DNA from 4 places in the Streptomyces panacea genome. Region 1 is predicted to be linked to each of the others. Evidence: riboswitches for the same ligand, from Rfam matches in the RefSeq annotation. Region 1 holds a riboswitch; each other region holds the start of a gene.

Evidence for each region. Region 1 has a riboswitch for cyclic di-AMP ahead of P3L51_RS25715 (C40 family peptidase). Riboswitches for the same ligand answer to the same signal wherever they lie in the genome.
Region 2: it holds a riboswitch for cyclic di-AMP, as region 1 does, so the genes downstream of both, P3L51_RS06565 (transglycosylase family protein) here and P3L51_RS25715 (C40 family peptidase) in region 1, are expected to answer to the same signal.
Region 3: it holds a riboswitch for cyclic di-AMP, as region 1 does, so the genes downstream of both, P3L51_RS27275 (LysM peptidoglycan-binding domain-containing protein) here and P3L51_RS25715 (C40 family peptidase) in region 1, are expected to answer to the same signal.
Region 4: it holds a riboswitch for cyclic di-AMP, as region 1 does, so the genes downstream of both, P3L51_RS06200 (M23 family metallopeptidase) here and P3L51_RS25715 (C40 family peptidase) in region 1, are expected to answer to the same signal.

The regions. Positions count from the first base shown of each region.
Region 1 is NZ_JARJHW010000131.1:11,066-14,245, forward strand. Features, by position in the region: gene P3L51_RS25705 (ATP-dependent Clp protease proteolytic subunit) at 1-448, shown strand, start outside; gene P3L51_RS25710 (hypothetical protein) at 456-764, shown strand; cyclic di-AMP (ydaO/yuaA leader) riboswitch at 1,154-1,320, shown strand; gene P3L51_RS25715 (C40 family peptidase) at 1,324-1,794, shown strand; gene P3L51_RS25720 (ATP-binding protein) at 1,817-2,263, opposite strand; gene P3L51_RS25725 (8-amino-7-oxononanoate synthase) at 2,573-3,180, opposite strand, start outside.
Region 2 is NZ_JARJHW010000016.1:40,896-44,075, forward strand. Features, by position in the region: gene P3L51_RS06560 (transglycosylase family protein) at 78-1,025, shown strand; cyclic di-AMP (ydaO/yuaA leader) riboswitch at 1,290-1,466, shown strand; gene P3L51_RS06565 (transglycosylase family protein) at 1,470-2,174, shown strand; gene eno (phosphopyruvate hydratase) at 2,456-3,180, shown strand, end outside.
Region 3 is NZ_JARJHW010000149.1:138-3,317, reverse strand. Features, by position in the region: gene P3L51_RS27280 (right-handed parallel beta-helix repeat-containing protein) at 1-768, shown strand, start outside; cyclic di-AMP (ydaO/yuaA leader) riboswitch at 1,466-1,632, shown strand; gene P3L51_RS27275 (LysM peptidoglycan-binding domain-containing protein) at 1,637-2,383, shown strand; partial or broken gene P3L51_RS27270 (alpha/beta fold hydrolase) at 2,505-3,180, opposite strand, start outside.
Region 4 is NZ_JARJHW010000015.1:13,945-17,124, forward strand. Features, by position in the region: gene P3L51_RS06195 (HPr family phosphocarrier protein) at 125-406, shown strand; gene P3L51_RS06200 (M23 family metallopeptidase) at 477-1,280, opposite strand; cyclic di-AMP (ydaO/yuaA leader) riboswitch at 1,294-1,459, opposite strand; gene P3L51_RS06205 (M16 family metallopeptidase) at 1,679-3,046, opposite strand; gene P3L51_RS06210 (M16 family metallopeptidase) at 3,064-3,180, opposite strand, start outside.

The DNA.
Region 1 (3,180 bases):
CCAGGACATCGCGCTCTACATCAACTCCCCCGGCGGCTCGCTGAGCGCCATGTCCGCCATCTACGACACGATGCAGGTCGTCGGCTGCGACGTGACGACCACCTGTCTCGGCCAGGCGGTGTCGACCGCCGCCGTCCTGCTGGCCTCGGGGGCGCCGGGCAAGCGGATGGCACTGCCCGGCGCGCGCGTCGTCCTCCAGCAGCCGGGAATCGAGGAGCCCGTGCGCGGCCAGCCGTCCGATCTCGCCATCCACGCCGAGGAGTTGCTGCGGCTGCGGGCCCTGATGGCACGGATGCTGGTGCGGCACACCGGTCAGAGCGCCGAGCGGGTCGACTCCGACATCGACCGGGACACCATCTTCGACGCGACGGGCGCCATGGAGTACGGCCTGGTGGACCAGGTCGCGCGGGACCGCAGGGCATCCCTCGGCTTCAACTCCCCCGGGTGAGCGCCCGATGCTGCCACCGGAACTGCCGCCGCTGCCCGCGCTGACCCGCGCCGAGGGCGACTTCGTCGACAGCTACCTCCGGGTCGTCGACCTGGTGGGCCGGATCAACCCGTCGCGCGCCGACGACACGTACGGCGCACTGCGGGCCGCACAGGCCCTGGTGGCCCGAGCGGCCGAACTGCGCGACGCGCTGACGCTGATGCACGCGCGGGGCGAGACGGAGCTGCACACACCGACCCTGGACCGTACGCTCCGGATGCTCGACGGGGAGCGCAGGGCCGGACGCGTCACCATGCCGCCCGGACCGGCGACTTGAGGTGACATGACACCGACACGGCGGCGCGACGCGATACGGACCGGCGACCCGCCGTCCCGCGCGGACACGCCCGTTCCGACGCGCCCGTAGGGCATTTGGCTGCCCGTTCGGCGTATCGACCCGCCCGAAGCGGCCGGGCCGGCAACTTGCGACGGGCGATCGGCCGTCCGGCCGTAACGTCTCGCTGCGTCGCAGGTACAGCGCGTGAGCGGTCGGATGAGCCGTTCACCGAATCGGCCATACCAACCCCAATGGGTCATACGTGATGAGAGTCACACAAGGTCGTTTCAACGCGGAATCGCGCTGAGGCCGCGTCAAGATCCGTGTGACGACAAGCCCCCGCCACCTCGGCGGGGCGGTCCGGGTGGACGCCGAGTCCTGCCGCCGCTCCGGATGACTGGTCGACACGAGTGGATCGGCAGGAGTGGAGGACCCGAGCAGTTCGGGGCGGTCCGACCATGGACCGCTCCTCGGGGTGAAGCCGCTCACGCGGCCGGGCGTCTTCGCCAGTCCGAACCCGACAGGTCATCCTTCACAGGCGGCTGACGAAGGGTTCCGCATGTCCGCGCAGACGCATGTCCCGTCGCTGCTCTCCCGGGCCGGTACCGCATCGGCCCTCCTCGCCGCCGTGGGCGGCACGATGCTGGCGCCCGGCGCCGTGTCGGAGGCCCACGCCCAGCCCGTCGCCACCAGGGCGCTGGATGTGGCCGCCTCCAAGAAGGGCGCGCCGTACATGTACGGGGCGTCGGGTCCACACCGGTTCGACTGTTCGGGTCTGACGCTCTTCTCGTACAAGAAGGCCGGCAAGGCGCTCCCGCGTACCGCTCAGGAGCAGTACAACCGGACGCGGCACATCGCGGCCTCCAGCCGCGAACAGGGCGACCTGGTGTTCTTCCACTCCGGGAACAGCGTCTACCACGTCGGGATCTACGCCGGCGGCGGCAAGATGTGGCATTCGCCGAAGAGCGGCCAGGTGGTGCGGCTCCAGCGCATCTGGTCACGGAGCGTCTGGTACGGCCGGGTCGGCTGACGCCCCGTCGGCCCCGGGCCGCTCAGCCCCGGGCCTGGTCGTCCTGGGTCCGGGCCGTCCAGGGCAGGGTGATCCAGACCGTCTTGCCGCCGTCCGCGGTGGGTGTGACGGACAGTCCGCCGCCGTACTCGGCGGTCAGCGCCCGGATGATGACCATGCCGCGGCCGTTGTCCTGCTGGACGGCGGCCGGGAGCCGCTGCGGCCACCGCGGGTGGCTGTCGGTGACTCCGAGGCGCAGTCGCTCGTCGCGCTCCAGGGTGAGGTCGACCGTGAAGGTCGGCGACCTGCCGAACGTGTGCTGTACGGCGTTGGTCGCGAGCTCCGAGATGATCAGGCGAACCGTTTCGGCGGTGTCCGCGTCACCCGGCAGGCCCCATTCGGCGAGAACACGGGCGACGTATCTGCGTGCCTCCGGTACCGAGGCCGGATCGCTCGGCAGGGTGACGGATGCTTCCTGATGGTCTGCCATGGCGACGCTGTCCCTTTCCCACCGGGACGCAGACCGACCTATGGCTGATGCCCGCGAGTACGTCCCCGGATTGCGCTTCGCGCCACACTGCCACCAACGACACCCGACGCACGGGCGATCCGCCGGGATATGGCCCCCTCTGTCGCTCTAAGCGGTGAACCCTGCTACGCGAGACCGTATTTGAGCGGACTCAAGTTTCCGGCCCCGGCGACCGACAGGCGACGGCGCGCGCGGGGAAGTCCGCGGGCCGTCCGCGGGGAAGTCGGCGGCCCTGTTCGCGGCCCCGTCCGCGGGGAGGTCCGCGCGTGCTCAGGCGGCCGGTGTCACGGCCCCGGCGGGCGCGGTCGCGACGATCGTCGCCAGCGCCGCCTCGACCTGAACGCCGGTCAGGTCCGCGCGGGCCGTGAGCCTGATCCGGGAGATCCCGTCCGGCACCGACGGCGGCCGGAAGCAGCCCACCACCAGACCCGCCGCCCGGCAGTCGGCGGCCCACCGCACGGCCGCCCCCGGGGACGGCGCCCGGACGGAGACGACAGCCGCGTCCGGGCGTACGGCGGTCAGCCCCGCCCCGGTCAGCCCGCGGTGCAGCGCGAGCGCCACCGCCCGTGCCCGTACCGCCAGCGACGGGTCCCCGCGCAGCAGCCGCAGGCTCGCGAGCGCGGCACCGGCGGCGGCCGGGGCGAGGCCGGTGTCGAAGATGAACGACCGTGCCGTGTTGACGAGTTGGTCGATGACCCGGGCCGGCCCGAGGACCGCGCCGCCCTGGCTGCCCAGCGACTTGGAGAGCGTGACCGTGGCGACCGTACCCGGGTCGCCGGCCAGACCCGCCGCGTGTACGGCGCCCCGGCCGCCGTCGCCGAGCACCCCGAGACCGTGCGCGTCGTCCACGAGCAGGGCGGCGCCCCGCGTACGGCACA
Region 2 (3,180 bases), on a different contig from region 1:
TACGGCTACGTTCACGACCGTCTCAGCAGTCACGTGTTCGGGATTCACGTTTCAGCAGTCTCACGGAAGGCAACCGCATGCGCTCCGGGAACGGCCGGCACCGTCGGCCCCGTCAAGCCCCCGCCCTCGTCGTCGCGGCAGGGGTGACAGGCTCGGCGATCGCCATTCCGCTGCTCGGCGCGACCGGCGCCAGCGCGGCCGACGCCACCACCTGGGACCGCGTCGCCGAGTGCGAGAGCGGCGGCATGTGGAGCGCCGACCTCGGCAACGGGTTCTATGGCGGGCTCCAGATCTCCCAGGAGACCTGGTCCGACTTCGGCGGTACGGCGTACGCGCCCACCGCCGACCAGGCCAGCCGCAGCCAGCAGATAGCCGTCGCCGAGAAGATCCTCGACGCGCAGGGGCCGACCGCGTGGCCGACCTGCGCGCTGGTCACCGGGCTCACGGCGGACGCCGGTACGGCTCCGGACGGCGAGCCCTCCGGTGACTCCTCCGACGCCGCCCAGAAGTCCAAGGCGCCCGCGGAGCCCGAGCCGAGCGAGACGGCCGTCCTGCCCGCCGCTCCCGAGTCGACGCCCGCGTCCGGTCAGTTCGGCCGTGACTCCGCCTCGGAGGCCCAGGAGCCCGGCACTGGGGGGCCGGGCACGGAGTCGAGCACGGACGCCGCTACCGAGGCCGGCGGCGGCCAGGGCAAGCACCGCGGCGAGGCGGCACCCGAGGCGGGCACGTCGGCCGACGCCTCGGACGGATCGGGCGAATCGGATGGAACGGCCGAAGCGGGCACGTCGGACGAAGCGCGCGACGGCGGTCGTCATGCCTCGCGGAGTGACGGTTCGGCACGCGACGGCGACACCGCCGCCGACGGCTCGTACACCGTCCGCGCCGGCGACAACCTGTGGGCCATCGCCGACGAGCAGAAGGTGGAGGGCGGCTGGTCCGCGCTCTACAAGGCGAACCGCGAGGTCGTGGGCTCCGACGCCGACCTGATCCTGCCGGGCCAGAGTCTCGATCTGGCCGCGAAGTAGGGGTAGTTAAACGGTCTATGTCCGTATCTGGGCAAGTGAGACAAGGGTCTCTTCGCCCCAACTGATGCGGTCTGACCGGCACGTCGCCCCGCCTCCGTCCCGACCTGCGTAAACAGGGGTTTCCCCGGGACGGGATGGGCGAATCATCCCGGATGTTCCTCCTTTGAACATCCGGGATGTCTGTGTTTACGGTCTGAACCGCTCGCACCGCGGGCACCGTCGACCGTCACGCCGAATCCTGCCGTCGGTCGGGGGGAGTAGTCGTCGCGTCAAGCGCCGAAGGCAGGAGCGGGGGACCCAAAGGTAAGTGCCGGTCAGTACGGCCGGCTCGGGGTGCAGTCGTGTGCAGGGGGACGTGAAGGCGTTCCCGGGTCACACGGCCGGGCAACTCACTTGGCCCGAACCCGACAGCTCACCTCGTAGGCGTCGGTGAGGAGATCTCGCATGCTGTTTTCCAGCAAGTCCGGCAGGGCCAAGCACCGCCGCCCGTCCAAGGCCGTCCGTTACGCCACGCTCGCCGGCATCACCGGTGCCGCTGTCGCGGTCCCGCTGATCGGCGCCACCTCCGCCTCCGCGGCCACCACCTCCGAGTGGGACGCCGTCGCCCAGTGCGAGTCCGGCGGCAACTGGTCGATCAACACCGGCAACGGTTACTACGGCGGCCTCCAGTTCTCCTCCTCCACCTGGGCCGCGTACGGCGGCAGCGCCTTCGCGTCCAGCGCCGACCAGGCCTCGAAGTCCCAGCAGATACAGGTCGCCGAGAAGGTCCTGGCGGGCCAGGGCAAGGGTGCCTGGCCGAGCTGTGGCGTCGGCCTGTCCAACGCCGCGAACAACGCCGGCTCCGACGACTCCGGCCAGCAGGCCCAGGAGCAGGCCCCCAAGGCCGCTCCCAAGGCCGCCCCGAAGGCCGCTCCGAAGCAGGAGTCCGCCCCGCGCGCCGCGCAGGAGCAGTCCGCCTCGCGCGGTGAGACGCGCGGCCCGGTCAAGAAGGGCGACGGCGAGTACAAGGTCAAGGCCGGCGACACGCTCTCCAAGATCGCCGACACCAAGAAGGTCGAAGGTGGCTGGAAGAAGCTCTTCGATCTGAACAAGGGCATCGTCGAGAACGCCGACGAGATCTTCCCGGGTCAGCAGCTCCACCTGAGCTGACCCTTCCCTGCCCGAGCCCCGGCACGGCGCGCCTCACTCCCCCCGGACGCGCCGTGCCGGGGCTCGGCCCCGCCCGGCCGCCACCGCCTTCGGGCCGGACCGGACCGGACAGGGCTGGACCGGGCCGGGCCGGACCCCAGGACATTCGCGGCTGAACGGGCATTCAGGACTCTTTTCGTCCCAGCGGGCGGGCATCTGCCGACCGCCGACCGGGAGCCGGTTAGGCTCATGCCGCAAGGCCAACGAGGCTCTGCACTCCACGCGTCACATCCCAGAAGGAGATGCTCGTGCCGTCCATCGACGTCGTCGTAGCCCGGGAAATCCTTGACTCCCGAGGCAACCCAACGGTCGAGGTCGAGGTCGGCCTCGACGACGGCAGCACCGGCCGTGCTGCTGTCCCCTCCGGTGCGTCCACCGGTGCGTTCGAGGCCCTTGAGCTCCGCGACGGTGACCAGAACCGCTACCAGGGCAAGGGTGTCGAGAAGGCGGTCCTCGCCGTCATCGAGCAGATCGGCCCGGAGCTCGTCGGTTACGACGCCACCGAGCAGCGCCTGATCGACCAGGCGATGTTCGACCTGGACGCCACGCCCGACAAGTCCTCGCTCGGCGCCAACGCCATCCTCGGTGTCTCCCTGGCCGTGGCGCACGCCGCGTCCGAGGCCTCGGACCTGCCGCTCTTCCGCTACCTCGGCGGCCCGAACGCGCACCTGCTGCCCGTTCCGATGATGAACATCCTCAACGGCGGGTCGCACGCCGACTCCAACGTGGACATCCAGGAGTTCATGATCGCGCCGATCGGCGCCGAGTCGTTCTCCGAGGCCCTGCGCTGGGGTGCCGAGGTCTACCACACGCTGAAGAAGGTCCTGAAGGAGAAGGGGCTCTCCACCGGCCTCGGCGACGAGGGCGGCTTCGCGCCGAACCTGGAGTCCAACCGCGCCGCGCTCGACCTGATCCTCGTGGCCATCAAGGAAGCCGGCTACGCCCCGGGCAAGGACATCGCGCTCGC
Region 3 (3,180 bases), on a different contig from region 1:
GGCCGCGACTACGACAACATCCAGGCGCTCTGGGGCCCCGCCGACGGCCTCCAATTCAGCGGAATGCGGATTCGCAACACATACGCCGACGGCATCAACTTCACCAATGGCACGCGCGATTCGCAGGTCGACAATTCGTCCTTCCGCACCACGGGTGACGATTCGCTCGCCATCTGGGCCAACCGGTACGTCAAGGACCCGGCGGTGGACATCGCGCACGACAACTCGTTCACCAACAACACCATTCAGCTGCCCTGGCGGGCGAACGGCGTCGCGATATACGGCGGTTACGGCAACAAGGTGCAGAACAACCTGATCGCCGACACCGCCAACTATCCCGGCATCATGCTGGCGACCGACCACGACCCCCTGCCTTTCTCCGGCGAGACCCTGCTCACCGGAAACGCGCTCCACCGCACCGGCGGCGCCTTCTGGAACGAGGACCAGGAGTTCGGCGCGATCACGATCTTCCCGGCGAGCCGGGACATCACCGGAGTCAAGATCAGGGACACCGAGATCTCGGACTCCACCTATGACGGCATTCAGTTCAAGAACGGCGGCGGCAACGTACCGGACGTGGAGATCGGCAACGTGACGATTCACAAGTCCAACAACGGCTCCGGCGTCCTGGCGATGGGCGGCGCCCGCGGCAGCGCGGCGCTGACCAACGTGACCATCACCGGCTCGGCCGAGGGTGACGTCCTCGTCGAGCCGGGATCGAGCTTCGTGATCACCGGCGGCCCCGGCACCAAGCAGGCCGTCAACTAGGCCCCGGCCCCCGACCCCTGGTTCACAAATATGGGCTTTTAGGTACATATCCCTAGGTCGCGAGCCCGCTCGGCGCCTTCCGTACCGCTCCGCGAGGGGAGCGGTGGAAGGCGCCGAGTCGTCGGCGTAGTCACTCCATGACGTCACGTGCCCGAGGGAACCGCTTCGCGGGTATCGGGCACAGCGGCGCCCGGTCCCCTCCCGAACCCTCCGCCCCCGAACCCTCCGCGGAAACCTTCGCCGGAGGGCGGCGCCGCATTCACGTGACGGGGGGCCGGGTCGAATGCGCGCGTGGACAAAGGGTGTTGGCGGGCTGTCGACAGTGAATTCGCCCAGGGGTGGGCACCTCGCCTCCACTTCGCCGCGATCCACATAAAGTAATCATTTGTCCGCTTTGCGGGGTGGGTCGTTATGGGTATTTCGCGCCTAACTTGTCCCTTTCTGGATGGTGTTGTGTATGCGTGGTTGCGTTGAATGCCCGTGATGTGTGTCACAGGGGCGGCGGGTCACGCGTTCCGCCCGACTGGCCACTTCCCGCACTGGAAAAGAAAGTTGAGACCTGAATCGCCGGGCAGGAATTCGGATTGATCTCCACCGGACCCGTGAATGGCATGGTGCCGTGAATTCAGGACTTGTTTCGCCCGGACGTTCTCGCTTACGTTCTCGTCATTCCGGACGGAACGCCGAATCCTGCCGCCGTCCGGAAACCGCATCCAACCATTCACGTACGGCAGGAGCGGGGGACCCAGGTAAGTCGCCGATCCGGAACACCGGACCGGCTCGGGGTGAAGCCGCGCCCACAGCGCGGCCGGGCATCTCCCGCCCGAACCCGACAGCTCACCTCGCAGGCGACGGAGAGGACCTCGTCATGCCCGCACAGGGTAAGCACCGCCGTTCCCGCACCATCCCGCTCGCCCACCGGCTCATCGCCGTCGGCACGGGCGGCGCCGCACTCGCCCTGCCCCTGGTGACCGCCACCACGGCCGGCGCCGCGCCCGCCCCGCAGCACGTCGCGGCGGCCCCGTCGGCCGTCACCGCCGCCCAGAAGGTGACCCACACCGTCGTGAAGGGCGAGTCGCTGGCCAAGATCGCGGACGCCCGTTCCGTGAGCGGTGGCTGGAAGGCGCTGTACAAGACCAACCGCGACACCGTCGGCGACAACCCGTCGCTCATCCGCCCCGGCCTGAAGCTGAAGCTCGCCGGAAAGCCCAAGGCAGCCGCCGCCCCGACCGCCTCGGCCAAGGAAGCCTCGGCCAAGCCCGCCGAAGCCGTCCAGGCCGCCGCGAAGTCCTACACCAACGACCTCGACGGCTGGATCCGGGAGGCGCTGGACGTCATGGCGCAGAACGGCATCCCCGGCTCGTACGACGGCATCCACCGCAACATCATGCGCGAGTCCGCGGGCAACCCCCAGGCCATCAACAACTGGGACTCCAACGCCGCGGCCGGCATACCGTCGAAGGGCCTGCTCCAGGTCATCGACCCGACGTTCGAGGCGTACCACGTGCCCGGCACGTCGACCGACAGCTACGACCCGGTCGCCAACATCACCGCGGCGTGCAACTACGCGGCCGACCGCTACGGCTCGATCGACAACGTCAACGGCCCCTACTAAGAGGCGGTATCACCACCTCGCGCGACTCTCGGGCCGCGTCTGTCCCTCCCTCGCCGGCCGGGCCGCACACGCGGCCCGGCCGGCGAGCGGCGTGAGGCGCCCCGGACCGGAACCGCGGAGCTCAGGACAGCCCCTGGGTAAGGATCTCGCCCCGCGCCACCAGCCAGTCCATCGCCGACGGGCACACGTCGAGCACCGAGACATGCCCGTCCTCGGGCCGCACCCACAGCTCCGCGCGGGGGAGAGCGGCGAGCATCCACTCGGCGTGCGCGGGTGGTACGACCCGGTCGAGGCTGCCCTGCACGAGCAGTACGGGCGCGGCCACCTCCGCAAGGTCGAAGCCCCACGCGGTGGCGAAGGCGACATCGTCGTCGATCAGCCCGTCCGCCCCGGCCTGACCCGCCTTCCCCGCGTCGGCCCCCAGCGACGTCCACGTGCCCGCCAGCGCCGCGAAGTCGGCGGAGGTGAAGCTCGACGGGTCGAACTCGTCCGTCGCCGCGTACAGTTCGCGCGCCTCGCGCCCGTCGGCGGCGGCCCGCAGGCCCCCGGGCGAGGTCATCCCCTCGTACCAGTCGAAGTCCCGCGTGTACGGCGCGATGCCCGCCAGGCAGGCCACACCCGTCACCCGGTCCGGCAGCAGCGCGGCGCACGCCAGCGCGTGCGGCCCACCACCGGACGCCCCCATCACCGCGAACGACCCCACGCCGAGAGCGTCGGCGATCCGGGCCACGTCGTCCGCCGCCGCGGCCACGTTCCGGCCCGGCAGCGGGCTGGAACCTCCGTAACTGGGGCGGCCG
Region 4 (3,180 bases), on a different contig from region 1:
TACGGCGCGCACACGGGTAGCGGCGGTTGTCCGGCCGGGGCAGTCTGGGGGTGCCTCACCGGTCCGTTACGGGGCACATGAGACACTGGTCTAGACAACAACTGTGACTTTGAAGGGCAACACCATGGCTGAGCGCCGCGTCAACGTCGGCTGGGCCGAGGGCCTGCACGCCCGTCCCGCCTCCATCTTCGTCCGCGCCGCCACGGCCTCCGGCGTTCCGGTGACGATCGCCAAGGCCGACGGCAGCCCGGTCAACGCGGCGTCGATGCTCGCCGTGCTGGGACTGGGCGCGCAGGGCGGCGACGAGATCGTCCTGTTCTCCGACGCGGACGACGCCGACGCCGCGCTGGACCGGCTGGCGAAGCTGGTCGCCGAGGGACTGGACGAGCTTCCCGAGACCGTCTGAGCCGCACCTGTACGACGAAGGCCCCGGCGCGGGACGCCGGGGCCTTCGTCGTAGGTGGATGTCCGTGCCGTCAGACGCCGACGCCGTGCGCGCGCAGGTACGCGACCGGGTCGATGTCGGAGCCGTACTCCGCGCTCGTCCGTGCCTCGAAGTGCAGGTGTGGGCCGGTCGAGTTGCCGGTCGAGCCCGAGAGCGCGATCCGCGCGCCCGGCGTGACGCTCTGGCCGACGGAGACGCCGATCGAGGAGAGGTGTCCGTACTGGGTGTACGTGCCGTCGTTCATGCGGATGACGACGTTGTTGCCGTACGCGCCGCCCCAGCCGGCCTCGACGACGGTGCCCGCGCCGACGGCCACGACCGAAGTGCCGGACGCCGCGCGGAAGTCGACGCCGGAGTGGCTGCCGGAGGACCAGAGCGCGCCGCCGGTCCGATAGCCGGTGGTGACCGGTGAGCCGGTGACGGGGAGTCGGTAGGAGTTGAGGCGCTCGCGCTCCGCGGCCCGTGTCGCGCGCTCCTTCTCCTCGCGGATCTCCTTGGCGCGGGCCGCCGCCTTGCGCTTCGCCTCGGCCTTGGCGCGGGCCGCGGCTTTGGCCTCCGCCTTCGCCTCCGCGGCCTTCCGGACGGCCAGGTGCTGCGCGTCGGCCTGGGCGTCGATCTTCGCGGCGAGCGAGGTGTCGATGACGATGGCGCGGACCGGGGTGACCGGGACGGCGTCCTGGGCGACGGCCGCCTCCACGTCGGCGGCGAGCGCCGGGGAGGCGAGGGTGCCGATGACACCGGCCGCTGTGAGAGTCGCGACTCCGGCGATGTTCGCGCTTCTGCGCGTCATTCGGCTCGGGGCACGGTGCTTCCCGGGGGCACGGGTGAACGCCATGAAGTGGCTGGTCCTTTCCTTCCTTCTCGCCTACCGGGTTAGCTGACGGGTTCGGAGCAGGAAGGTCTCCTACGGGCTCCTCCGCGGATTGCGCGAAGGCCCCCGATTCACCCCAGGGACGTGAATGGGTCCCCGGCTCCCCAGGCTCGCGCCTGACGGGGACTCGGCGATGGCTGTCCGGTGCCGCGGATGCGGCGGGCTCTGGCGGACAGCCGGACCGACGCTAAAGGGGTCATCTTTCAATCACCAAACGGACAGGCCATTTTGTAGCGCACGCCACAGGGCATTCAGGCAACGTCCTCCTGAATGCGGACATAGCGGGGAACCCCGGCGACAGGTTCGTCACCGGGGTTCCCTTTATCCGTTTCGCGCGGTCGCCGCGTGGGGCGTCGTCGGCCTCAGCCGGTGACGACCTTCACCTCGCCGATACCCAGGGCCTCGATCGGCTCCCGGATCACCGAGGCGTCCCCGACGAGCACCGTGACGAGCCGGTCGCCCGGGAAGGCGCTGACGACGGCGGCCGTCGCCTCGACCGTGCCGGTCTCGGCCAGGCGCGCGTACAGCTGCGCCTGGAAGTCGTCCGGGAGGTGCTGCTCGACCTGGTCGGCGAGCGTGTCCGCGACGGACGCGGCCGTCTCGTACTTCAGCGGCGCGACCCCGACCAGATTCTGTACGGCCGTCTCACGCTCGGCGTCCGTCAGTCCTTCGGCCGCGAGCGTACGCAGGACCTTCCACAGGTCGTCCAGCGCGGGCCCGGTCGACTCGGTGTCCACGGAGCCGCTGATGGCGAGCATGGAGGCGCCCGTGCCCTGCGGGTCGGAGCGCAGCACCTGCGCGAAGGACCGCACGCCGTAGGTGTAGCCCTTCTCCTCGCGCAGCACCCGGTCGAGCCGGGAGGTGAGCGTGCCGCCCAGGCAGTACGTGCCGAGCACCTGGGCCGGCCAGACACGGTCGTGCCGGTCGGGACCGACGCGGCCGATCAGGAGCTGGGTCTGGACGGCTCCGGGCCGGTCCACGATCACCACCCGGCCGGTGTCGTCGGCGGTCACCGGCGGCACGGGGCGCGGCTCCGAGGTGTCGCCCGTCCAGTCGCCGAGGGTCTCGGCGAGCAGCGCGTCGACATCGACGTCGGTGAGGTCGCCGACGATCACCGCGGTGGCGGTGGCGGGGCGGACATGCGCGTCGTAGAAGGCGCGGACGCCCTTCGCGTCGATGCGTCCGACGGTCTCCTCGGTGCCCAGGCGCGGACGCGACATGCGCGAGGTGGCCGGGAACAGCTCCTTGGAGAGCTGCTTGGCCGCGCGGCGGGCCGGGTTGGCCTGCTCGTGCGGGATCTCGTCCAGCCTGTTCGTGACGAGCCGGCCGACCTCGCTCTCGGAGAACAGCGGCGCGCGCAGGGCGTCGGCGAGCAGGCCGAGCGCCTTGGGCAGCCGGGAGACCGGGACCTCCAGGGAGACCCGGACGCCGGGGTGGTCGGCGTGCGCGTCGAGCGTGGCGCCGCAGCGCTCCAGCTCGGCGGCGAACTCCTCGGCGGTGTGCTTGTCGGTGCCCTCGGACAGCGCGCGGGCCATGATCGTGGCGATACCGTCCAGGCCCTCGGGCTCCGCCTCCAGCGGGGCGGCGAGGGAGATCTCGACGGCCACCACCTGCTGGCCGGGGCGGTGGCAGCGCAGCACCGTCAGGCCGTTGGGCAGCGCGCCGCGCTCAGGTGCGGGGAACGCCCAGGGCCTGGCCTCTCCGGCCGTCGGCTGCGGGTGGAACTCCATGGTCACGGCAGCGTCGGTCACTGGTCCGCCTTTTCGTGCTGGTCGAGGGTCTCGTCGGTGATCTCGTCGGAAGCGGCGTCCTCGTCGTCGGCGGTCGTCGGCTCGTAGACCAGCACCGCCCTGTTGTCCGGGCG